2 regions of the Streptomyces sp. NPDC058985 genome follow, and region 2 is predicted to be linked to the other one. Evidence: predicted binding sites of a transcription regulator. Region 2 holds the regulator's gene; the other holds the start of a gene.
The links. The regulator HspR, encoded in region 2, represses chaperone genes until heat shock. The targets are predictions, from matches to a motif close to TTGAGNNNNNNNNNCTCAA.
Positions count from the first base shown of each region.

Region 1: a site for HspR is predicted at 5,683-5,701, ahead of lon (endopeptidase La). Genes of this name have one in related genera too.

Region 1 is NZ_JBHYJX010000009.1:132,494-144,586, forward strand. Features, by position in the region: gene ACFW01_RS11235 (nitrate- and nitrite sensing domain-containing protein) at 1-337, opposite strand, end outside; gene ACFW01_RS11240 (protein phosphatase 2C domain-containing protein) at 788-1,579, shown strand; gene ACFW01_RS11245 (MarR family transcriptional regulator) at 1,596-2,090, opposite strand; gene ACFW01_RS11250 (lysozyme) at 2,340-3,167, shown strand; gene lon (endopeptidase La) at 3,228-5,660, opposite strand; gene ACFW01_RS11260 (spermidine synthase) at 5,825-6,523, shown strand; gene ACFW01_RS11265 (response regulator transcription factor) at 6,637-7,377, shown strand; gene ACFW01_RS11270 (ATP-binding protein) at 7,374-8,498, shown strand; gene ACFW01_RS11275 (multifunctional oxoglutarate decarboxylase/oxoglutarate dehydrogenase thiamine pyrophosphate-binding subunit/dihydrolipoyllysine-residue succinyltransferase subunit) at 8,780-12,093, shown strand, end outside.
Region 2 is NZ_JBHYJX010000014.1:82,850-94,942, forward strand. Features, by position in the region: gene ACFW01_RS15445 (MraY family glycosyltransferase) at 1-559, shown strand, start outside; gene dnaK (molecular chaperone DnaK) at 655-2,514, shown strand; gene grpE (nucleotide exchange factor GrpE) at 2,511-3,188, shown strand; gene dnaJ (molecular chaperone DnaJ) at 3,225-4,424, shown strand; gene ACFW01_RS15465 (heat shock protein transcriptional repressor HspR) at 4,430-4,885, shown strand; gene ACFW01_RS15470 (substrate-binding domain-containing protein) at 5,102-6,217, shown strand; gene ACFW01_RS15475 (hypothetical protein) at 6,396-6,776, shown strand; gene ACFW01_RS15480 (ABC transporter ATP-binding protein) at 6,898-7,584, shown strand; gene ACFW01_RS15485 (hypothetical protein) at 7,581-9,746, shown strand; gene ACFW01_RS15490 (DNA-binding response regulator) at 9,799-10,521, opposite strand; gene ACFW01_RS15495 (helix-turn-helix transcriptional regulator) at 10,836-11,873, shown strand; gene ACFW01_RS15500 (helix-turn-helix transcriptional regulator) at 11,836-12,093, opposite strand, start outside.

The DNA of each region.
Region 1 (12,093 bases), on a different contig from region 2:
CCGCGATGTAGGGGGTGACCTCGTCGCGCTCGTCGGCGAGGGAGTGGGCGAGGCTGAGCGCGCCCTGGGTGCGTTCGGCGAGCGTCACCAGCTCCTGGGAGTCGTGCAGTTGCCCGGAGGCGGTCACGACCGAGGGGGCGCCGGCGGCGGCGACGGCCGCGGCCACGACCGCCACGGCGACGATCAGGCGGTTGCGTACGTGGGTGGGGCGCCCCTTGCCGACGGGGGTCTCCGGCGGCGGAGGGGTGGAGGTGCCGGGGGTGCGCTCCGCGCTCCCCGCGGGGGCCGTCTGCTTGTCTGTGCGACGAGGCCGCGTCTTCTGCACCGGTGCTCGCATTCCTCACTCGTGTACCCGTGGGCCCGGGTGGCGCTCCGTCAACTGGCCGGTCGGCGCAGGCATCCTCCGCCGAGCTCCGGGCCGTGCCCCGGCCGCCGGCAGCGCGTCGGGCGGGGAGACCGCGTGAGCGGGGCAGGCCCCCCACAGTTTCCCGACCCTCCCAGTGCCGGTGGGTGGTGAGCACGCATCATCCGACCCGCCACCCGAAGGAGTGAACCCCGGACGGGAGTTGGTGGGCAAGTTCCCCCGGCGCGTGCGACACGGGTGTGCGGCGCGCCGGTTGGACGTCTGCGACGGGCGGTGGCACTATGTGCCGCCACGTGTCGTCCGGGCCTGTGATTCCACCCCAAATCAGGCGTCTGACCTGCACCGGCGTGCGGGTTCCGGGGGAATCCGTGGAGGGTGCCAGCCTTTTGCGGACACTGTGAAGGGGTCGTGCAGACTGGCCGGATGCGCACCGAACTCGTCTCGGAACCCGGACTGGCCGACCACCCCAACGAGGACTTCGCGAGCGTCGGACTACCGGCCTCGGGACAGGGCGGCTCACTCGTCGTGCTGGACGGGGTGACGCCCCCGCGGACCGGAACGGGGTGTCTGCATTCCGTGCCCTGGTTCACGGCCCACCTCGGCGGCGCGCTGACCGAACTGACTGTTTCACTGCCGGATGTCCCCCTCGTCGACGCGCTGGCCCGCGCCATCGCGCGTACCGCCGCGGCACACGCGGAAACCTGTGACCTTTCTCACCCGCGCACCCCGCAGGCCACCGTGGTCCTCGCCCGCTGGTCCCCCGCCGAGGTCGAGTACCTGGTCCTCTCCGACTCCGCCCTGCTGGTGGAGGCGCCCGACGGCGCGGTCTCGGCCGTCCTGGACGACCGGCTGTCCCGGCTCCCCCGCTCGGCGCTCGCCACGGACGCGATGGTGGACGCCAACCTGCGCAACAAGGAGGGCGGTTTCTACACGGCCGCGGCCGATCCGGCGGTGGCGGCGCGCGCGGTGACGGGGGTGCTGCCGCGCGGCGGGGTGCGGACCCTGGCGGCGCTGACGGACGGGGCCGGGCGGTGGGTGGAGAAGTTCCGGGAGGGCGACTGGACGGACTGCCTCACGCTGCTGCGCAAGCGGGGCGCTCAGGCTCTGGTGGACCGCGTACGGGAGCTGGAGCGGACGGACGCGGCGGGCACCCGCGCGCACCTGGGCCGCAGCAAGACCCACGACGACGCGACGGTGGTGTACGCGGAGCTGTGAGGCGCGGGGGACGGGGCTACTTCTCCATCCCGCGGTTCAGTTCGTGCAGCAGGCGGGCCAGTTCCGAGACCTCGCGCGGGTCCCAGTCGGCGAGCCGGCCGGCGTAGCGGGCGCGGCGGGCCTCGCGTACCCGGCCGACGCGGTCCTGGCCCTCCTGGGTCAGGGTGACGAGCCAGGCGCGGCCGTCGGCGGGGTCGGGTTCGCGGGCGACCAGGCCGAGTTCCTCCAGGGCGCGCAGCTGCCGGGACATGGTGGCCTTGCCGACGCCGATGTAGGCGGCGAGGTCGGTGGCCCGCTGCCCGCCGCACTCGCCGAGCCGCACGAGAAGGCCGTACGCGGACGACTCCAGGTCGGGGTGGACCTCCCGGGCCATCTCGCCCTGGTTGGCCCGGGCGCGCCGCAGCAGCACCGTCAGCTCCCGCTCCAGCGCCAGGAACTCCGGCTGGTTCACACCACTGCCGGCCATCTCGGATTCGACTCCGCGACCGTCGCCGTTTCCGCTTTCGTGCACGTCAGCCCCTGCCTCGGTTCTTCCGGTTTTCCCGGTCCTGAAAGTTTCCGCCACGGCCCGCCATCACCGCAGCTCGGCAAGTATTTCGCAGGCTTAGACCAACGGCGGCTTCCGGTCCCCCTTCCCACCTCCCGTTCTACGTGCGTAGCGTCTTCACCGGACCTCTGAATGGCATGCCCACGCCATTCACGGGTTCCTCCCCACTTGCGCATCCCCCACCGAGCACCACCGAGCCATCGGAGGCACGTCATGCTCGTGCACAGATCCGGATCGGCCCGCGGCCGGCGTCTCGCCGTCACCGGGATCCTGCTCGCCGCCCTCTGTCTGGTGTCCGCCCTCCCCGCGCAGGCGGCGTCGGCCGCCGACACCCCGCCCCGCGGCTCCGCCCACATGGGCATGGGCGTCCTCGAACACGACGGGAGCCACGGCACCCCGGTCCCGGGCGGCGCCGCCCAGACGGAGGGCGTCGACGTCTCCAGCCACCAGGGCAACGTCGCCTGGTCGACCCTGTGGAACAGCGGGGTCAAGTGGGCCTACGCCAAGGCCACCGAGGGGACGTACTACACCAACCCGTACTTCGCCCAGCAGTACAACGGCTCGTACAACGTCGGGATGATCCGCGGCGCCTACCACTTCGCCACCCCGGACAGCACGAGCGGCGCGACCCAGGCCAACTACTTCGTGAACCACGGGGGCGGCTGGTCCCGCGACGGCAGGACGCTGCCGGGGGCGCTCGACATCGAGTGGAACCCGTACGGCGCCGCCTGCTACGGCAAGACGCAGAGCCAGATGGTCTCCTGGATCCGCGACTTCCTGAACACGTACAAGGCCCGCACCGGCCGGGACGCCGTGATCTACACGGCCACCAGCTGGTGGACCCAGTGCACCGGCAACTACGGCGGCTTCGCCGCGAACAACCCGCTCTGGATCGCCCGGTACGCCGCGTCGGTGGGCACGCTGCCGGCCGGCTGGGGCTACTACACGATGTGGCAGTACACGTCGTCCGGTCCGACGGTCGGCGACCACAACAGGTTCAACGGCGCGCTCGACCGCGTGCGGGCGCTCGCCAACGGCTGACACGCCGGAGGCCCGGCCCCCTCGCGGGGTCCGGGCCTCCGTGCCGTCCGGCAGCGTCCGTCACGCCGCGACCGGAGTCGTACGCGCCGCCCCGTTGGTCGCGGGGGCGAGCGCCAGTTCCAGGACCTGGCGGACGTCGCTGACGGCGTGGACGTCGAGCTTGTCCAGCACCTCCGCCGGGACGTCGTCCAGGTCGGGCTCGTTGCGCTTGGGGATGATCACCGTGGTGACGCCCGCCCGGTGCGCCGCGAGCAGCTTCTGCTTGACCCCGCCGATCGGCAGGACGCGTCCGGTGAGTGAGACCTCGCCGGTCATCGCCACGTCGGTGCGGACCAGCCGGCCGGAGAGCAGCGAGGCGAGGGCCGTGGTCATGGTGACGCCGGCGCTCGGACCGTCCTTGGGGACCGCGCCCGCCGGGAAGTGGATGTGCGCTCCCCGGTCCTTCAGGTCGCCCACCGGCAGTTCCAGCTCGGCTCCGTGGCTGCGCAGGAAGCTCAGCGCGATCTGCGCCGACTCCTTCATCACGTCGCCCAGCTGACCGGTCAGGGTCAGCCCCGCCGCGCCCGTCTCCGGGTCGGCCAGCGACGCCTCGACGTAGAGGACGTCGCCGCCCGCGCCGGTGACCGCGAGGCCGGTGGCCACGCCCGGCACCGAGGTGCGCCGCTCCGCCGGGTCCTGGGCGGACTCGGGCACGTGGTGCGGCCGGCCGATCAGGCTGCGCAGGTCGGCGTCGGTGACGGTGAAGGGCAGCTCCCGCTCGCCCAGTTCGTGCTGGGCCGCCACCTTGCGCAGCAGCCGGGCGATCGACCGCTCCAGGGTGCGCACGCCCGCCTCACGGGTGTACTCGCCCGCGAGCTTGCGCAGCGCGCCCTCGTCGACCGTGACCTCGTCGCCGTCGAGTCCGGCCCGCTCCAGCTGGCGCGGGAGCAGGTGGTCACGGGCGATGACGACCTTCTCGTCCTCGGTGTAGCCGTCCAGGCGGACCAGCTCCATGCGGTCGAGCAGCGCCTCCGGGATGGCCTCCAGGACGTTGGCGGTGGCGAGGAAGACGACGTCGGACAGGTCCAGCTCGACCTCCAGGTAGTGGTCCCGGAAGGTGTGGTTCTGGGCCGGGTCGAGGACTTCGAGCAGGGCCGCGGCGGGGTCGCCGCGGAAGTCGGAGCCGACCTTGTCGATCTCGTCGAGCAGGACGACCGGGTTCATGGACCCCGCCTCCTTGATCGCCCGCACGATCCGGCCGGGCAGCGCGCCGACGTACGTACGCCGGTGGCCGCGGATCTCGGCCTCGTCGCGGACGCCGCCGAGGGCGACGCGGACGAACTTGCGGCCCATCGCGTGGGCGACGGACTCGCCGAGCGAGGTCTTGCCGACACCGGGCGGACCCACCAGGGCCAGCACGGCACCGCCACGCCGGCCGCCGACCACGCCGAGGCCCCGGTCGCCGCGCCGCTTGCGCACGGCGAGGTACTCGGTGATGCGCTCCTTCACGTCCTCCAGACCCGCGTGCTCGGCGTCCAGCACGGCCTGGGCGCCCTGGATGTCGTAGGCGTCCTCGGTGCGCTCGCTCCACGGCATCTCCAGAACCGTGTCGAGCCAGGTGCGGATCCAGGAGCCCTCGGGCGACTGGTCGGAGGACCGCTCCAGCTTGTCGACCTCCTTGAGCGCGGCCTCGCGGACCTTCTCGGGCAGGTCGGCGGCCTCGACACGGGCGCGGTAGTCGTCGGACTCCTCGGCAGCGTCCTTGCCTGACTCGCCGTTGAGCTCGCGCAGCTCCTTGCGCACCGCGTCGAGCTGGCGGCGCAGCAGGAACTCGCGCTGCTGCTTGTCGACGCCCTCCTGGACGTCCTTGGCGATGGTCTCGGCGACGTCCTGCTCGGCGAGGTGGTCGCGCAGCTGCTGGGTCGCGAGCTTCAGGCGGGCCACCGGGTCGGCCGTCTCCAGCAGCTCGACCTTCTGCTCGGTGGTGAGGAACGGCGAGTAGCCGGAGTTGTCGGCCAGCGCGGAGACGTCGTCGATGGCCTGCACGCGGTCGACGACCTGCCAGGCGCCGCGCTTGCGCAGCCAGGCGGTGGCGAGCGCCTTGTACTCCTTCACCAGCTCGGCGACCTGGCCGGGCAGGGGGTCGGGCACGGTCTCCTCGACAGGGGTGCCCTCGACCCAGAGAGCGGCGCCGGGACCGGTCGTACCGGCGCCGATGCGCACCCGGCCCCGGCCGCGGATCAGGGCGCCCGGGTCGCCGTCGGCGAGGCGGCCGACCTGCTCGACGGTGCCGAGGACGCCGGTGGCGGCGTGGGTGCCGTCGATGCGCGGGACGAGCAGGACCCTGGGCTTGCCGGGCTCGGACCGGGCGGCGGCCTGGGCGGCCTCCACCGCGGCCCGCACCTCGGCGTCGCTCAGGTCCAGGGGGACGACCATGCCGGGCAGGACCACTTCGTCGTCGAGCGGCAGCACGGGCAGGGTGAGCGGTGTGAAGGCGGCGGACTCAGCAGCCATGATCTCCCCTTCGGCAGTCAAGTTGAGTTACATCGACTCAATGAAAGGGAGTCCCGGATTGTTCCCCGGGGGTCGTTCGCTCTCAGCGATCAACGGCCGAGGCGCTCGGACCCGTGCACGAAAAGCGCTCCCGGCCCGCGCCGCATTCCTGCCAGGATGGGCCGATGGCCATCACTTCCCCCGACTTCCGCGAGGCCCCCGAGGTGCTGGACCGCAGGGAGGGCCCGTACGGCGAGGTCGTCCTGCGACGGCACGGGGCGCTGCTCCAGATCATCGCGAACGGCTGCTTCCTGATGGACACCTCCGACGGGCGCTCCGAGCGGCGGCTGGTCGACGCGGCGGCCGACGCGCTCGCCGGGTCCGGCGGACCGGCCGCGCCGCACCTGCTCATCGGCGGGCTCGGCGTCGGCTTCTCGCTCGCCCACGCGGCGGCCGACCCCCGCTGGGGCCGGATCGCGGTCGTCGAACGCGAGCCCGCCGTCATCGACTGGCACCGCACCGGACCGCTCTCCGCCCTGTCGGCGCGGGCGCTGGCCGACCCGCGCACGAAGATCGTCGAAGCGGACCTGGTCACCTACGTCAATGAGACTTCCGACACGTACGACGCGCTCTGCCTGGACATCGACAACGGCCCCGGCTGGACCGTCACCGAGGGCAACGACGGGCTGTACGGGCCGTCCGGACTGGCGGGCTGCGCAAGGCTGTTGAGACCCGGCGGGGTGCTTGCCGTATGGTCTGCGCAGCCCTCTCCGGAATTCGAAGAAACCTTGCGTAATGCCGGTTTCCAGCAGGTGCGTACCGAAGAGATCCCCGTTGCCCGGGGCGTTCCGGACGTCGTCCATCTCGGCGTCGGTCCTGGATAGCAATGCCGTGGGGACTCCCCGTACGCTGCTGCTCTGACACGGATCATTCAAGCGTCAATCGCAGTCATGGGATCACCCCACGGATTCCGGAAAGCACACCTCAGGGGCGGGCGATGGAGCAGACACAGACCTCCCACAACGGCTCGGCCGCGGCCACCCAGGGCGCACAGCGCCGGGTGCTGGTGGTCGAGGACGACCAGACGATCGTGGACGCCATCGCGACCCGACTGCGCGCCGAGGGGTTCCTGGTGCAGACGGCGGGCGACGGTCCGTCCGCCGTCGACACGGCCGAGGCGTGGCAGCCCGACCTGCTGATCCTCGACATCATGCTGCCGGGCTTCGACGGCCTGGAGGTCTGCCGGCGCGTGCAGGCCCAGCGGCCGGTGCCGGTGATGATGCTCACCGCGCGCGACGACGAGACGGACATGCTGGTCGGGCTCGGCGTGGGTGCCGACGACTACATGACCAAGCCGTTCTCGATGCGCGAGCTGGCCGCGCGCGTGCACGTGCTGCTGCGCCGGGTGGAGCGGGCCGTCGTGGCCGCCTCGACGCCCCGCAGCGGCATCCTGCGCCTGGGCGAGCTGGAGATCGACCACGCGCAGCGCCGGGTGCGGGTGCGCAGCGAGGACGTCCACCTCACCCCCACCGAGTTCGACCTGCTGGTCTGCCTGGCGAACACCCCGCGTGCGGTGCTCTCCCGTGAGCAGCTGCTGGCCGAGGTGTGGGACTGGGCGGACGCCTCCGGCACCCGGACCGTGGACAGCCACATCAAGGCGCTGCGCCGGAAGATCGGCGCCGAGCGCATCCGCACCGTGCACGGCGTGGGCTACGCGCTGGAGACGCCGACGCCATGAGCCGAGGGCGGGAGGCCGCACGGAGGAGCCCCGGCCCCCGCATCGCCGGGGAGCCCTGGGGCGGCGTACGCCCGTTCTCGGTCAAGACCAAGCTGGGCGCGCTGGTCGTCACGTCGGTGCTGATCACCACCGGTCTGTCGGTGATCGCGGTGCACACCAAGACGGAGCTGCGCTTCATCACGGTCTTCTCGATGATCGCCACGCTGCTGATCACCCAGTTCGTGGCGCACTCGCTGACCGCGCCGCTGGACGAGATGAACGCCGTGGCCCGGTCCATCTCGCACGGCGACTACACCCGCCGGGTGCGCGAGAACCGCCGCGACGAGTTGGGCGACCTGGCCGTCACCATCAACCGCATGGCGGACGACCTGGAGGCGCAGGACCTCCAGCGCAAGGAGCTGGTCGCGAACGTCTCGCACGAGCTTCGCACCCCCATCGCGGGCCTGCGCGCGGTGCTGGAGAACATCGTCGACGGCGTCACCGAGGCCGACCCGGAGACCATGCGCACGGCGCTCGGCCAGACCGAGCGGCTCGGCCGGCTGGTGGAGACGCTGCTGGACCTCTCCCGCCTGGACAACGGCGTGATACCGCTGCGCAAGCGGCGCTTCGAGGTCTGGCCGTACCTGTCCGGCGTGCTCAAGGAGGCCAACATGGTCGCCTCGGCCCGCGCGGGCATCGCCTCCGGCTCGGGCAGCCACACGCGTACCGACGTGCACCTGGCGCTCGACGTCTTCCCGCCCGAGCTGACCGCGCACGCCGACCCCGAGCGCATCCACCAGGTCGTCGCCAACCTCATCGACAACGCGGTCAAGCACAGCCCGCCGCACGGCCGGGTGACGGTCAAGGCGCGCCGCGGCGAGCTGCCCGAATCCCTCGAGCTGGAGGTTCTCGACGAGGGCCCCGGCATTCCGCGCTCCGAGTGGCGCCGGGTGTTCGAGCGGTTCAACCGGGGTTCGGTCTCCCGGCCGCACGGTCCGGGCAGCGACGGCGGCACCGGTCTGGGCCTCGCGATCGCGCGCTGGGCGGTGGATCTGCACGGCGGCCGGATCGGTGTGGCCGAATCCGAGCGGGGATGCCGGATTCTCATCACTCTTCCGGGCCTGCCCTCGACGCCCGGTTGACGTAGGGTTCGAAGCGGAGCTTCAAGATCCACGGGCATCCGCCCTGGCGGACACGTGTGATCAGGGACAGGCCCGCGTTTTCCCGGCGCCGGGTCCCGCTCCGCCCTTCCCACGCGCAGCAGAACCTCGCTTGTTTCCCGCCATTTCCAGCGCCGAAACACCGTCTGCAATGTGACTTACGCGACGATGAACGGGCCCGGCCTGACCTTCGGGGTCGGCAAGGCGTAGCCTTGATTCCCGCTGTCCACCATCTTGTGAAGCGGAAGAGGGCGGTTCTCGCCGTGTCGCCACAGTCCCCCAGTAACTCGAGCATCTCGACCGACACCGACCAAGCGGGCAAGAACCCCGCTGCCGCGTTCGGTGCCAACGAGTGGCTCGTTGACGAGATCTATCAGCAGTACCTCCAGGACCCGAATTCCGTGGACCGAGCCTGGTGGGACTTCTTCGCCGACTACAAGCCCGGGGCGCCCGCGGCCCAGGCCGCCGCCCCCGCGGCCACGGCCACGGACTCCGGCAGCGCGCCCAAGGCCGCCCCCGCACCACAGGCGCAGGCTCCCGCCCCGGCCCAGCCGAAGGCGGCCGCCCAGCCGGCCGCCCCCGCGAAGCCCGCCGCGGCCCCGGCCGCCAAGCCCGCCGCCGCGCCCGCCAAGCCCGCGTCCCAGCCGCAGGCGAAGGCCGCCGCACCCGCCGCGCCCGCCGCGCCCTCGAAGGACGCCGCCACCGCGGCCCCCGAGGGCCCCGAGCTGGTGCCCCTGCGCGGCCCGGCCGCCGCGGTCGCGAAGAACATGAACGCCTCGCTGGAGCTGCCCACGGCCACGTCCGTGCGCGCCGTCCCGGTGAAGCTGCTGTTCGACAACCGCATCGTCATCAACAACCACCTCAAGCGCGCCCGGGGCGGGAAGATCTCCTTCACGCACCTGATCGGCTACGCGATGGTGCAGGCCATCAAGGCCATGCCGACGATGAACCACTCGTTCGGCGAGAAGGACGGCAAGCCGACCCTCGTCAAGCCCGCGCACGTCAACCTCGGCCTCGCCATCGACCTGGTCAAGCCCAACGGCGACCGCCAGCTGGTCGTCGCGGCGATCAAGAAGGCCGAGACGCTGAACTTCTTCGAGTTCTGGCAGGCCTACGAGGACATCGTCCGCCGCGCCCGCGACGGCAAGCTGACGATGGACGACTTCTCCGGCGTCACGGTCTCCCTGACCAACCCCGGCGGCCTCGGCACCGTCCACTCGGTGCCCCGCCTGATGCCCGGCCAGTCGGTCATCATGGGCGTCGGCTCCATGGACTACCCCGCGGAGTTCCAGGGCACCAGCCAGGACACCCTGAACAAGCTCGGCATCTCGAAGGTCATGACGCTCACGTCGACCTACGACCACAGGGTCATCCAGGGCGCCGCCTCCGGCGAGTTCCTGCGCCAGGTCGCCAACCTGCTCCTCGGCGAGAACGGCTTCTACGACGAGATCTTCAAGGCGCTGCGCATCCCCTACGAGCCGGTCCGCTGGCTCAAGGACATCGACGCCAGCCACGACGACGACGTCACCAAGGCCGCCCGCGTCTTCGAGCTGATCCACTCCTACCGGGTCCGCGGCCACGTCATGGCCGACACCGACCCGCTGGAGTACCAGCAGCGCAAGCACCCCGACCTGGACATCACCGAGCACGGGCTCACCCTGTGGGACCTGGAGCGCGAGTTCGCGGTCGGCGGCTTCGCGGGCAAGTCCCTGATGAAGCTGCGCGACATCCTCGGCGTGCTGCGCGACTCGTACTGCCGCACCACCGGCATCGAGTTCATGCACATCCAGGACCCGAAGCAGCGCAAGTGGATCCAGGACCGCATCGAGCGCTCGCACACCAAGCCGGAGCGCGAGGAGCAGCTGCGCATCCTGCGCCGGCTGAACGCGGCGGAGGCCTTCGAGACCTTCCTGCAGACGAAGTACGTCGGCCAGAAGCGCTTCTCCCTGGAGGGCGGCGAGTCCGTCATCCCGCTGCTCGACGCGGTCATCGACTCGGCGGCCGAGTCCCGCCTCGACGAGGTCGTCGTCGGCATGGCCCACCGCGGCCGGCTGAACGTGCTGGCCAACGTCGTCGGCAAGTCGTACGCGCAGATCTTCCGCGAGTTCGAGGGCAACCTCGACCCGAAGTCGATGCACGGCTCCGGCGACGTGAAGTACCACCTGGGCGCCGAGGGCACCTTCACGGGCCTGGACGGCGAGCAGATCAAGGTCTCGCTGGTCGCCAACCCCTCGCACCTGGAGGCGGTCGACCCGATCCTGGAGGGCGTCTCGCGCGCCAAGCAGGACATCATCGGCAAGGGCGGCACGGACTTCACCGTCCTGCCGGTGGCGATCCACGGCGACGCGGCCTTCGCGGGCCAGGGCGTGGTGGCCGAGACCCTGAACATGTCGCAGCTGCGCGGCTACCGCACCGGCGGCACGGTCCACGTCGTCATCAACAACCAGGTCGGTTTCACCGCCGCCCCGGAGTCGTCGCGCTCCTCGATGTACGCCACCGACGTGGCCCGCATGATCGAGGCCCCGATCTTCCACGTGAACGGCGACGACCCCGAGGCCTGCGTCCGTGTGGCGCGGCTGGCCTTCGAGTTCCGCCAGGCGTTCAACAAGGACGTGGTGATCGACCTCATCTGCTACCGCCGCCGCGGGCACAACGAGACCGACAACCCGGCCTTCACCCAGCCGCTGATGTACGACCTGATCGACAAGAAGCGCTCGGTGCGCAAGCTCTACACCGAGTCCCTCATCGGTCGCGGCGACATCACCCTGGAAGAGGCCGAGCAGGCGCTCCAGGACTACCAGGGGCAGCTGGAGAAGGTCTTCACCGAGGTCCGCGAGGCCGCCTCGCAGCCCGCCTCCGCCGAACCGTCGGAGCCGCAGGCCGAGTTCCCGGTCGCGGTGAACACCGCGGTCACCGCCGAGACGGTCAAGCGGATCGCCGAGTCCCAGGTCAACATCCCCGACCACGTCACCGTGCACCCGCGACTGCTGCCGCAGCTGCAGCGCCGGGCGGCGATGGTCGAGGACGGCACGATCGACTGGGGCATGGGCGAGACCCTCGCCGTCGGCTCGCTGCTCCTGGAGGGCGTGCCGGTCCGGCTCTCCGGCCAGGACTCGCAGCGCGGCACCTTCGGCCAGCGCCACGCGGTCGTCATCGACCGTGAGACGGGCGACGAGTTCACCCCGCTGCTGTACCTGTCCGAGGACCAGTCCCGGTACAACGTCTACAACTCGCTGCTCTCCGAGTACGCGGTGATGGGCTTCGAGTACGGCTACTCGCTGGCCCGCCCCGACGCTCTGGTGATGTGGGAAGCGCAGTTCGGCGACTTCGTCAACGGCGCGCAGACGGTCGTGGACGAGTTCATCTCGTCGGCCGAGCAGAAGTGGAACCAGACGAGCGGTGTGACGCTCCTGCTCCCGCACGGCTACGAGGGCCAGGGCCCGGACCACTCCTCGGCCCGCCCGGAGCGGTTCCTCCAGCTCTGCGCGCAGAACAACATGACGGTCGCGATGCCGACCCTGCCGTCGAACTACTTCCACCTCCTGCGGTGGCAGGTGCACAACCCGCACCACAAGCC
Region 2 (12,093 bases):
CGCGGCGGTGCTGTTCGCGCTGAGTGTGCCGGTCTGCCTGGACGCCGTACTCGTCCTGCTCTCGCGCCTGCTGGCCGGGCGGCCGGCGCTGCGGGGCGGGCCCGACCATCTCGCCCACCGGCTGCGCCGGCTCGGGCTCACTCCGCAGGGCGCCGCGGTGGCCGTCGGCGGGGCGTCGTGCGGGGCGGTGCTCGTGGGTGTGCTCGTGCACACGGGGCGGCTGGACGCGGCGGCGGTGTGGTGGGTGGCGGGCGGTGCGGCCGCCGCGCTGGCGGGACTGCTGCGGGTGCGGGTGTACGGGCCGCGGTGCGGGGCAGGGGCGGCAGGGGTGCCGGGACAGGCGCCCGGACGGCCCCGGACGCGGGTGCCGGCGGAGGGGCCGGTGTCCGGTCGGCCGCAGGCGCGGGTGCGGCGGCCGCGTACGGAGTCCCAGGTGCCTCCCGAGGCGGTCGGACCCCCTAGGGGTGCATCCTCCCGGGGGTCGATTTTCCCGGTTCGTCAGGCCACGCGTACCGAAGAAGCGCAGGTCAGCGCCCCATTGCGTGTAAGGAACGGATAAGAGTTGAGTCGGATCGACTCACCTACGTTGACCGCACGAAGGCCGTCATGCACACTTGAGCCTGTTCCACTCAAGTCAGCTGGAGGTTATTCACCATGGCACGTGCGGTCGGCATCGACCTGGGCACGACTAATTCCGTCGTCAGCGTTCTGGAGGGCGGCGAGCCCACCGTCATCACCAACGCCGAGGGCGCCAGGACCACGCCGTCCGTCGTCGCCTTCGCCAAGAACGGTGAGGTGCTGGTCGGCGAGGTGGCCAAGCGCCAGGCGGTCACGAACGTCGACAGGACCATCCGGTCGGTCAAGCGCCACATGGGCACCGACTGGAAGATCAACCTGGACGGCAAGGACTTCAACCCGCAGCAGATCAGCGCCTTCGTGCTGCAGAAGCTGAAGCGGGACGCCGAGTCCTACCTGGGCGAGAAGGTGACCGACGCGGTCATCACCGTCCCGGCGTACTTCAACGACGCCGAGCGCCAGGCCACCAAGGAGGCCGGCGAGATCGCGGGCCTGAACGTCCTGCGCATCGTCAACGAGCCGACCGCCGCCGCGCTGGCGTACGGCCTCGACAAGGACGAGCAGATCATCCTCGTCTTCGACCTCGGTGGCGGCACCTTCGACGTCTCGCTGCTGGAGATCGGCGACGGCGTCGTCGAGGTGAAGGCCACCAACGGTGACAACCACCTCGGTGGTGACGACTGGGACCAGCGTGTCGTCGACTACCTGGTGAAGCAGTTCCAGGCCGGCCACGGCGTGGACCTGTCCAAGGACAAGATGGCCCTCCAGCGCCTGCGCGAGGCCGCCGAGAAGGCCAAGATCGAGCTGTCCTCGTCCACCGAGACCTCGATCAACCTGCCCTACATCACCGCCTCCGCCGAGGGCCCGCTGCACCTCGACGAGAAGCTCACCCGGGCGCAGTTCCAGCAGCTGTCGGCCGACCTCCTGGAGCGCTGCAAGACGCCGTTCCACAACGTCATCAAGGACGCCGGCATCCAGCTGTCCGAGATCGACCACGTCGTCCTCGTCGGCGGCTCGACCCGTATGCCGGCCGTCGCCGAGCTGGTCAAGGACCTGACCGGCGGCAAGGACGCCAACAAGGGCGTCAACCCGGACGAGGTCGTCGCCATCGGCGCCGCCCTGCAGGCCGGTGTCCTCAAGGGCGAGGTCAAGGACGTCCTGCTCCTCGACGTCACCCCGCTGTCCCTCGGTATCGAGACCAAGGGCGGCATCATGACCAAGCTGATCGAGCGGAACACGACGATCCCGACGAAGCGTTCGGAGATCTTCACCACCGCCGAGGACAACCAGCCCTCCGTGCAGATCCAGGTCTACCAGGGCGAGCGCGAGATCGCGGCGTACAACAAGAAGCTCGGGATGTTCGAGCTGACCGGTCTGCCCCCGGCGCCCCGCGGCGTCCCGCAGATCGAGGTCGCCTTCGACATCGACGCCAACGGCATCATGCACGTGACCGCGAAGGACCTCGGCACGGGCAAGGAGCAGAAGATGACCGTCACCGGCGGCTCCTCGCTGCCGAAGGACGAGGTCGACCGGATGCGCCAGGAGGCCGAGAAGTACGCGGAGGAGGACCACGCCCGCCGCGAGGCCGCCGAGTCCCGCAACCAGGGCGAGCAGCTCGTCTACCAGACGGAGAAGTTCCTCAAGGACAACGAGGACAAGGTCCCCGGCGAGATCAAGACCGAGGTCGAGGAGTCCGTCGCCGAGCTGAAGGAGAAGCTCAAGGGCGAGGACACCGCCGAGATCCGCACCGCCACGGAGAAGGTCGCCGCCGTCTCGCAGAAGCTGGGCCAGGCCATGTACGCCGACGCCCAGGGCGCGCAGGCCGCCGGCGGCGAGGCCCCGGGCGCCGGTGCCACCGCCGGTGACGGCGACAAGGCCGACGACGACGTCGTCGACGCCGAGATCGTGGACGACGAGCGCAAGGACGGTGCCGCGTGACGGAGGAGACCCCGGGCTTCGACGAGAAGCCCGACGTCCCCTCCGGCGCCAGCCCTGACGACGCCGAGCCGAAGGCCGCCGCCCCCTCCGCGGAGGAGGGCGCGGCCCCGGCCGGGGACGCGAGCGAGAACGCGGGCCTGGTGGCCCAGCTGGACCAGGTGCGCACCGCGCTCAACGAGCGCACGGCGGACCTCCAGCGGCTCCAGGCCGAGTACCAGAACTACCGCCGCCGCGTGGAGCGGGACCGCGTCGCGGTCAAGGAGGTCGCCGTCGCGAACCTCCTGACCGAGCTGCTCCCGATGCTGGACGACATCGGCCGCGCCCGGGAACACGGGGAGCTGGTCGGTGGCTTCAAGTCCGTCGCGGAGTCGCTGGAGACGGTCATCGCCAAGATGGGCCTCCAGCAGTTCGGCAAGGAGGGCGAGCCCTTCGACCCGACGATCCACGAGGCCCTGATGCACTCCTACGCACCGGACGTCACCGAGACGACCTGCGTGGCGATCCTGCAGCCGGGGTACCGGATCGGCGAGCGCACCATCCGCCCCGCGCGGGTGGCCGTCGCCGAGCCGCAGCCCGGCGCGCAGACCGTCAAGCCGGCCGAGGAGAGCACCGAGGCCGAGGACGGCCCCGACGCCGCGGAGAACAAGGAGAGCGGTGGCCCGGAGGAGGGCTGACGTCAGTAATCGAAGCGGGAAGGAGGGACGTCGGGGATGAGCACCAAGGACTTCATCGAGAAGGACTACTACAAGGTCCTCGGCGTCCCCAAGGACGCCACCGAGGCCGAGATCAAGAAGGCGTACCGGAAGCTCGCCCGCGAGTACCACCCGGACGCCAACAAGGGGAACGTCAGGGCGGAGGAGCGCTTCAAGGAGATCTCCGAGGCCAACGACATCCTCGGTGACTCCAAGAAGCGCAAGGAGTACGACGAGGCCCGCGCCCTCTTCGGCAACGGCGGTTTCCGTCCGGGGCCGGGCGCGGGCGGCGGCGGCACCTTCAACTTCGACCTGGGCGACCTCTTCGGAGGCGGCGCCCAGGGCGGGGGCCAAGGGGGCGGCGCCGGCGGCTTCGGCGGCGGCCTCGGGGACGTGTTCGGCGGCCTGTTCAACCGCACCGGTGGCGGTCCCGGCACCGGCACGCGGACCCAGCCGCGGCGCGGCCAGGACATCGAGTCCGAGGTCACGCTGAGCTTCACGGAGGCCATCGAGGGCGCCACGGTGCCGCTGCGGATGTCCTCGCAGGCGCCCTGCAAGGCCTGTTCGGGCACCGGCGACAAGAACGGCACACCGCGCGTGTGCCCGACCTGCGTCGGCACCGGCCAGGTCGCGCGGGGCTCCGGCGGCGGCTTCTCGCTCACCGACCCGTGCCCGGACTGCAAGGGCCGCGGCCTGATCGCCGAGGACCCCTGCGACGTCTGCAAGGGCTCCGGACGCGCCAAGTCCTCGCGGACGATGCAGGTCCGCATCCCGGCCGGGGTGTCGGACGGGCAGCGCATCCGGCTGCGCGGCAAGGGCACGCCGGGCGAGCGGGGCGGACCGGCGGGCGACCTGTACGTGGTCGTGCACGTCAAGGAGCACTCCGTCTTCGGCCGCAGGGGCGACAACCTCACGGTCACCGTCCCCGTCACCTACACCGAGGCGGCCCTCGGCGGCGAGGTGCGGGTGCCGACCCTGGGCGGTCCGCCCGTCACGCTGAAGCTTCCGCCGGGCACGCCCAACGGGCGCACCATGCGGGCCCGCGGCAAGGGCGCGGTCCGCAAGGACGGCAGCCGGGGCGACCTCCTGGTCACCGTCGAGGTGAGTGTTCCGAAGGACCTGACGGGGAAGGCTCGTGACGCGCTGGAGGCGTATCGCGAGGCGACCGCGGACGAGGATCCGCGGGCGGAGTTGTTCCAGGCCGCGAAGGGAGCTTGATGGGGATGGACGGTCGTCGACGCAACCCGTATGAACTGACCGAGGAGACCCCGGTCTACGTCATCTCGGTGGCGGCCCAGCTCTCCGGTCTGCACCCGCAGACCCTGCGCCAGTACGACCGCCTCGGCCTGGTCTCCCCGGACCGCACGGCCGGGCGCGGCCGGCGCTACTCGGCCCGCGACATCGAGCTGCTCCGCCAGGTGCAGCAGCTGTCGCAGGACGAGGGCATCAACCTGGCCGGAATCAAGCGCATCATCGAACTGGAGAACCAGGTCGCCGCGCTCCAGGCCCGAGTCGCGGAGATGGCCGACGCCCTCGACGGGGCGGCGACGGCCATGCGCCAGCGCGAGGCGGCGGTGCACGCGTCGTACCGCCGTGACCTGGTCCCTTACCAAGAGGTACAGCAGACCAGCGCCTTGGTCGTGTGGCGTCCCAAGCGCCATGGCCAGACCTCGGACTGACCTCGGTCCGGCAGGCGGCACAAGGGCGGACGGCATCGACAGCCCCGGAGGTCCGATCGGACCTCCGGGGCTTGTTCACAACGGTGCTGTCTCATTGGTCTAGTACTTCTTGACGATTTGGTGAAGACAGCGTTGGCTTCCTTCACCAGGGGGACCAGGAGGACCAGGGGTCACCTGGGTCACCGACAACACCCGTGTGTTCGGAAGGTAAGCGCAGTGAGCAGCCGTGCCCGTCGTACCGCCATATCCGTGGCCGCGTCCGTGATGACGCTCTCGCTGGCCTCCTGCGGCGTCCTGGGCGCCTCGGACAGCAGTGGCGAGGCGAGCCCGACCAAGGGCAACGACATCACCGTCGGCCTGCTGCTGCCGGAGAAGGCGAACACGCGCTACGAGCAGTTCGACTACCCCTTCTTCAAGGCGAAGGTCGGCGAGCTCACGAACGACGCGGGCAACGTCAAGTACGCCAACGCCGAGGCGAGCGCGTCGAAGCAGACCGAGCAGATGCAGCAGATGATCGACGACAAGGTCGACGTGATCGTGCTGGACGCGGTCGACTCGCAGTCCATCGGGGACGGCGTGCAGAAGGCCAAGGACGCCGGCATCCCGGTCATCGCCTACGACCGGCTGGCCGAGGGCCCGATCGACGCGTACATCTCCTTCGACAACGAGCTGGTCGGCGAGGTGCAGGGCCGCTCCCTGCTCGACGCGCTCGGCGGCGCGGACAGCTCCGACAAGATCGTCATGATGAACGGCTCGCCCACCGACCCGAACGCCAAGCAGTTCAAGGCCGGCGCGATGTCCGAGCTGAACGGCAAGGTGACGATCGCCCAGTCCTTCGACACCAAGGACTGGAAGCCGGAGAACGCCGAGGCGAACATGACCGAGGCGATCGGGAAGATCGGCAAGGACAACATCGCGGGCGTCTACTCCGCCAACGACGGCATGGCGGGCGGCGTCATCAAGGCCCTGGAGGACGCGGGCGTCACCGACCTGCCGCCGATCACCGGCCAGGACGCGGAACTCTCCGCGGTCCAGCGGATCGTCACCGGCGAGCAGTACATGAGCGTCTACAAGTCCTACCCGCAGGAGGCCGAGAACGCCGCGGAGATGGCCGTGGCGCGGGTCCAGGGCCGGGACATCCAGTTCGACGCCCTCGCCCGCGACAAGGTCGACAGCCCCACCCACAAGGGCATCCCCGCCCAGCTCGTCCCCGTCGTCGCCCTCACCCAGGGCAACATCGACGAGACGGTGATCGCGGACGACTTCTACAAGGTCAGCGACATCTGCACGGCGAAGTACGCGGACGCCTGCGGGGAGATCGGGCTGAAGTAGGCGGTCCCCCCCCGGCAGGGCGGGGGGCGCGTCCACACCCCCCAGCGGGTGGATTCTCCTCCCGTTCGTCCCCGAGCAGTCTGGGAGCCACAGGAAACGCACGGCTCTCCACGGTGCGTTTCCCTCCCTGCCGCCTGTCGCGGCACGGGCACTCCGTCAGACGAGGGGACACACTTCAGTGAACATCAGAATCGCTCGACGGCTCGGGGTCGGGGCCATCGCCGCCCTGGCCCTGAGCACGGCGACGCCCGCCTTCGCGTACGAGATCGGCCCGCACTCCTACAGCGGCGAGCTCCGTTTCTGGACCGAGGGCAATCGCTCGATCATGAACATCAAGGACACGGGTTCCAGCCACTGGGTGAAGGCGGAGTACTACCGGGTGGCCCACTCGGGCACCAAGCTGACCCTGTGGAACAAGAACGGCCCGAACGGTCCGTCCGACAACGACGGCAACAGGGGCACCGTCGAGAGCAGCAGGGCCTCCGAGATCTACAAGGCCCGCGGCACGGTGTCCCGCAACAACCTGCCCGACTGGCACACCAGTTGGTACTCGGGCTGACGCAGTTCCGCCCACGCAGCCCGACCACTGCCTGACCGAGGGGCCGACCCGGCCCCTCGGTCAGGCATGCGTGGTCCGCGACGTACACCTCGAGTGATCCCCCCGACCAAGGGAGCTCCGCGTGACCTCAACCCCCCGTCCCCCTGTTCTGCGGCTCAGTGAGGTGGTCTACGGCGTGTCCGGCCGGAGTCTGCTCGCCGGTGCCGATCTCACCGTTCCGCCGGGTGCTTCCGTCTCCGTGATGGGGCCGTCCGGGAGCGGGAAGTCGACCCTGCTGATGTGCGTCATGGGGCTGATACGCCCGCAGTCGGGTCGCGTGGAGGTCGTGGGGCAGGACGTGACCCGGCTGTCCGCGCGGGCCCTCGCCGCGCATCGGCGGCGCCACGTGGGCATGGTCTTCCAGTTCGGCGAGCTGCTGCCCGAGCTGACCCCGGTGGAGAACGTGATGATCGCGAGCCTGCTCGCCGGGGAGGCGGTGACCGACGCACGCTCCCGCGCCGAGTCGCTGCTCACCCGCCTCGGTGTGCCCCGGGCCGCGGCCACGCGGGACCTGTCCGGCGGCGAGAGGCAGCGCGTCGCTGTGGGGCGCGCCCTGGTCAACACCCCCGGGCTGCTGCTGGCCGACGAGCCGACCGGAGCGCTGGACGGCGAACAACGGGAGTCCGTGGCGGACCTGTTGTTCAGTACCCCGCGCGAACACGGGTGTGCCCTGGTGGTGGTGACGCACGACCCGTCGGTGGCCGGTCGCGCCGACGTTCGGCTGCACCTGCACGAGGGGCGCCTGGTCCAGGCCCGGGAGGTGCGGTGAACGGGGCCGCTCTGCGGGGGCAGTTGCTGCGCATGGGGCGAGCCGCGTCCGGGACGGCGGAAGCGGGCCGCATCCGGTACTTCGCGCTCTTCGCGGCCACCACCGTGGCCGTCCTCACCGTCTGCGGATTCCTGCTCGCGGTGTCCTCCTTCGACGGCAGGACCGAGCGCAGCCAGGCCCGTTGGCCCCAGACCGCCGACAACGGCTCCGCCACGCTCCTGTGGCGGGCGACGCTGGCGAGCGCCGGCGACCGCCAGTACGACGTGGTCTACATAGAGCCCCTGACCCCGCGTGCGCCCCTGCCACCCGGCCTGAACGACTGGCCGGAGCCCGGACAGGCCGTGCTCTCCCCGGCCCTGAAGGCGGCCGGGCCCCAGGTCCGCCGCGAATACGGCCGGAGCGTCGGCACCATCGCCCCGGACGGCCTGGAGTCGCCGAGCGAGTACTTCGCCTACGTACGGCCGACGCAGGAGCGACTGGACGCCGAGAACATGACCAGGGCCTCGGGATTCGGCGTCTCCTGGACGCCGTCGCTCGGTGAGCACATGTACAACTTCGGGCCGAAGGAGTTCCACTGGGCCTATCTCGCGATGGTGGGCCTTCCCGCCGGCCTGTTCGTCGTGATCGCCGCCAGGGTCGGCGCCGCGGCCCGGGACCGGCGGACCGCGGTCCTCACCGCGCTGGGCGCCTCGGCCACCGCCCGGGCCTGGTTCTCCGTGGGCGAGGCGTTCCTTCCCGTGGCGCTCGGGGCGTCGGCCGCGGCCGTGACGGTCGCCCCCGTACTCCTCACCGACGTGCCGCTGCCCGTCGTCGACTTCGTGCTGTACGAACCGGACGCCCGCGCCGCGCTCCCCGGCCTGGTGGGCGCCGTGCTGGGCGCACCCCTCGCGGTGCTGGCCGCGGTGGTACTGCTCCAGCCGCGCCACCGGCCGGGCGGCTCGACCCGGCCCGTGGCCGCCGGTCGGCGTCGCGAGTGGATGCTGTGGCTGTTCCCCGTGGCGCTCTTCGGCACGGTCCGGGGCACCGACCTGGCTCCGTACGATCTCCGCCTGCCGGTCCTGGCGGCCGGAAGTGTGATCACCATCGCCCTGCTGCCCGGAGTGGCCGGCGCGGTGGTGGCGGCGACCGGGCCCTCACTGGCCCGATTGGGCGCCGCGCGCGGGCGGGTGGGCATGCTGGTCGCGGGCCGGCGGCTGGCGGCGGGCGCGCGCCCGGTGGCCCGGCTGGTGGCGGCGGTGGTCATCGCGATCGGGCTGGCCGCGCAGGGCCAGATCGCGATCAGCCTGTTCACGGACATGAGCGACCGGGTCGACGCGGTGGAGGACCACCTCGGCACCAGCGTCCTGCACGTGTCGACGACCCTCTCCACGGCCACCGCCGACGTGGCGGCCTTCGAACGGGATCTGGGGACGGGAGTGCACGCACTTACCATGACGAGGGATCCCCGGTCGGGGCGGATCGACCTCGTCGCGGACTGCCCGGTCTGGCGGGACCTGGGCGTCACGTGTCCGACCGCGGCCCCCGCCGAACTGCGCACCCGGCACGCCGGTCTGGCCCGTGCGGCGGAGCTGGAGCGGTCCGTCGGGGCACACCTCTACGCCCGTAGGGGCGACGTGACCAAGACCGTCCGTACAGCCGAGGAAGCGGCCATGGTGGTCCTGGCCCGGGACGGACGGCAGTTGTCGCTGCCACGGGTGCACCAGGCCGCCAACGCGCACGTGGCGATGGCGACGGACGTCCAGGTCTTCGCGATGGCGGGCACCTTCGGCGGCAGTGGCGAGGGCGTCGCGGCCCAGCGGTGGCTGGAGCTGCTCTCCGTGGCGGGCGTCCTGGTGATCGTGGTGGTGGCGGGGGTCGGCTCGGTCGCCCAGTTCGTCCGGACCGGCCGCGAACTGGGGCCGGTCTCGGTGCTGAGCGGCAACGGCCGCGTCTACTACGCAGTCTCCGGCTGGTCCCTCCTGGCGCCGACCGCCTTCGCGGTGTGCGCGGCCGTCGCCGTGACGTGGTACGTGACCACACCGCTGATGGCCGACTCCGCCGACCGGCTGTCCGCGCTGTCGGCGGTGGGCGCGGCCGGTCTGGCGTGCGCCGCGGTGATGGCGTGGTGGGGCGCCAGAACGGCCTCCGCCGCGGGACTGGCGTGGCGCCCGCGCAACGACTGAGGCGAGGCGTGCCGGGGGGTGTGGACATGCGGTGGTCCACACCCCCGGGCGATCAAGGCCCCTCGCCACCTGGGCGGGCCTTGGACTCTCGCGCCTGTGCGCTCGTCGTCGGCTGTTCGGGGACATGGGCCTGCCACACGATGCGGGAGGCCTGGACGCGGTTGTCGACACCGAGCTTGGCGTAGACCCCGCGGATGTGGTCCTTCACCGTGTGCGCACTGATCCCCAGTGCCTCGGCCATGTCGGGATTCGAGGCACCCTCCGCCAGTAACCGGGCGATCTCCCGCTCACGGGCGCTGAGCCTCTCCAGCATCCCCCGCGCGGCGACCACCGCGTCCGCCATGCGGCCGGGCCGGACGTACTGATCGACGAGGAACCGGGCGGCAACCGGTCCGAGGGCGACGGTGCCTTCGGCGGCTGCCCGGACCGCCCACGGCAGGTGCCGTACGGAGTTGCCCCGCAGCAGAATCCCGCGCGCTCCGTGGCGGAGCAGTGTGCGTGTGCCGTGTTCCGACAAGGAGTCGACCAGTACGACGTGTGCGGGAGCGACGGCCGGGACACCGGCCGCCCCCGGTGCGGCCGGCTTCGGTCGCCGGAGAGCGTCGAGCGCCTCCTCCGCACTGCGGTGCATGCTGGTCAGGACGTCCGGACGGGACGTCCTGACCAGAGGGGCCGCCGGGTCCGAGTTCTCGCAGACGATCCGGATCCTGGTGTCCTCCTCCAGCACACGTCTGACCCCGGCCCGTTCCAGCGGCTCCCGGCCGAGTACGCCCACGCGTATCACGATCTCTGTCCTCCCCCATGCGCACCCCCACGCGCCGTCCGGGCACCCGGCCCTGCCCACGCGACGGCAAGGCGGCCTCAGTACGGCAGGCGGAGCCGGTCATGCTCCGCCGTCACCCAGCATGCACGCTGCGTACAACCCTGCGACACCTTCAGCTTGTTGCAACGAGCGGAACCGGAGGGCGTACGTAAAGGGTTATTACGGCGCATATTGATGTGGCGTGGGAGGGGAGCCGTGTTGCGGAGCCGGTCCCGGCCGCGCATAGTTGCGCTGCGGAGGAGCCGGAACCGGGGGTGGGATGGGCGATGGCCGGGCACGGGGCTCAGGAGCATCCGCACGGGGCCGACCGGCTGTGCGCGGCCGGGGACCGTGTGTACTCCCGGGCCGTACGACGCGGCCGGGTGCCGCGCCAGGACGCCGAACCGGTCCCCTGCCTCCTCGAACTCGCCCTGCTGCACCCCGACCCCGACGACATGGACTGGCTGGTGCCGACCTCTCCGCAGGAGGTCATGACGCGGCTGCTGCGCGGGGTCCACGACGAGGTCAGCGCGAGTCAGCGGCGGGTGGGCTCGGCGGTGGAGGCTTTCGAGTGGTACGCGGGGCTCGGCCGGCTCATCCACGCCTCCGCCGGGACGGAGAGTTCGGCGATCCGGGTCCTCGACGGGCTGGCCCGTATCCAGGCCGCGATGGACGAGGCGACGCAGGCGTGCACGACGGAGGTGCTCACCGTGCAGCCCGGCGGCATCCGGCGTGAGGCGGAGCTGTCGGAGGGGCTGCACCGGGCGCTGGCGCTGCGCGGGCGCGGGGTGCGGATGCGGGACCTGTACACGCACGTCGCCCGGCACGGCCAGGGCCTCCTCAACTACCTCGAGTTGATGGGCGACGCGGTGGAGGCCCGCACGCTGGACGAGGTCATCGACCGCCTCATCCTCTTCGACCGCACGGTCGCCTTCATCCCGGCCAACACCGACCGCACGATGGCCCTCGAACTGCGCCACCCCGCGCTGGTCTCCTACCTGGTCACGGTCTTCGAACGCCTCTGGCGCCTCGCCATCCCGCTCTCCGCCGCCCTCCCCGACACCGGCATCGAGGGCATCTCCCACCGCGAGCAGTCCATCGCGGCGCTGCTGGCGGAGGGCCACCAGGACGCGGTGATCGCGGAACGGCTGGGCATAAGCGTCCGCACGGCCCGCGCGCACATCGCCCGCCTCTCGGAGACCCTGGGCGCGGCGAGCCGTACCCAGCTGGGCGTCCGCATAGCCCAGGCAGGCCTGGACGGCACCACCCAGGGCGTCCCCGCCCCCGTCATCCTTCCCGGTCAAGAATCCCCGACCGCCCGATGAGATACCCGAGCTGAGCCCGGCTCTCGCTGCCGAGGGTGGCGGCGAGTTTGGCGATGTGGACGCGGGCGGTGCGGACGTTCATGCCGAGGCGTTCGGCGATGACGTTGTCGGTGTGGCCTTCGATGAGGAGGGCGGCTATGGCGTGTTGGCGGGGGGTTATGCCGTCGGGCGTCAGGCGTTCGACAGTCCCGGGATGCATGGGCGACGCAAGGCGCCAGAG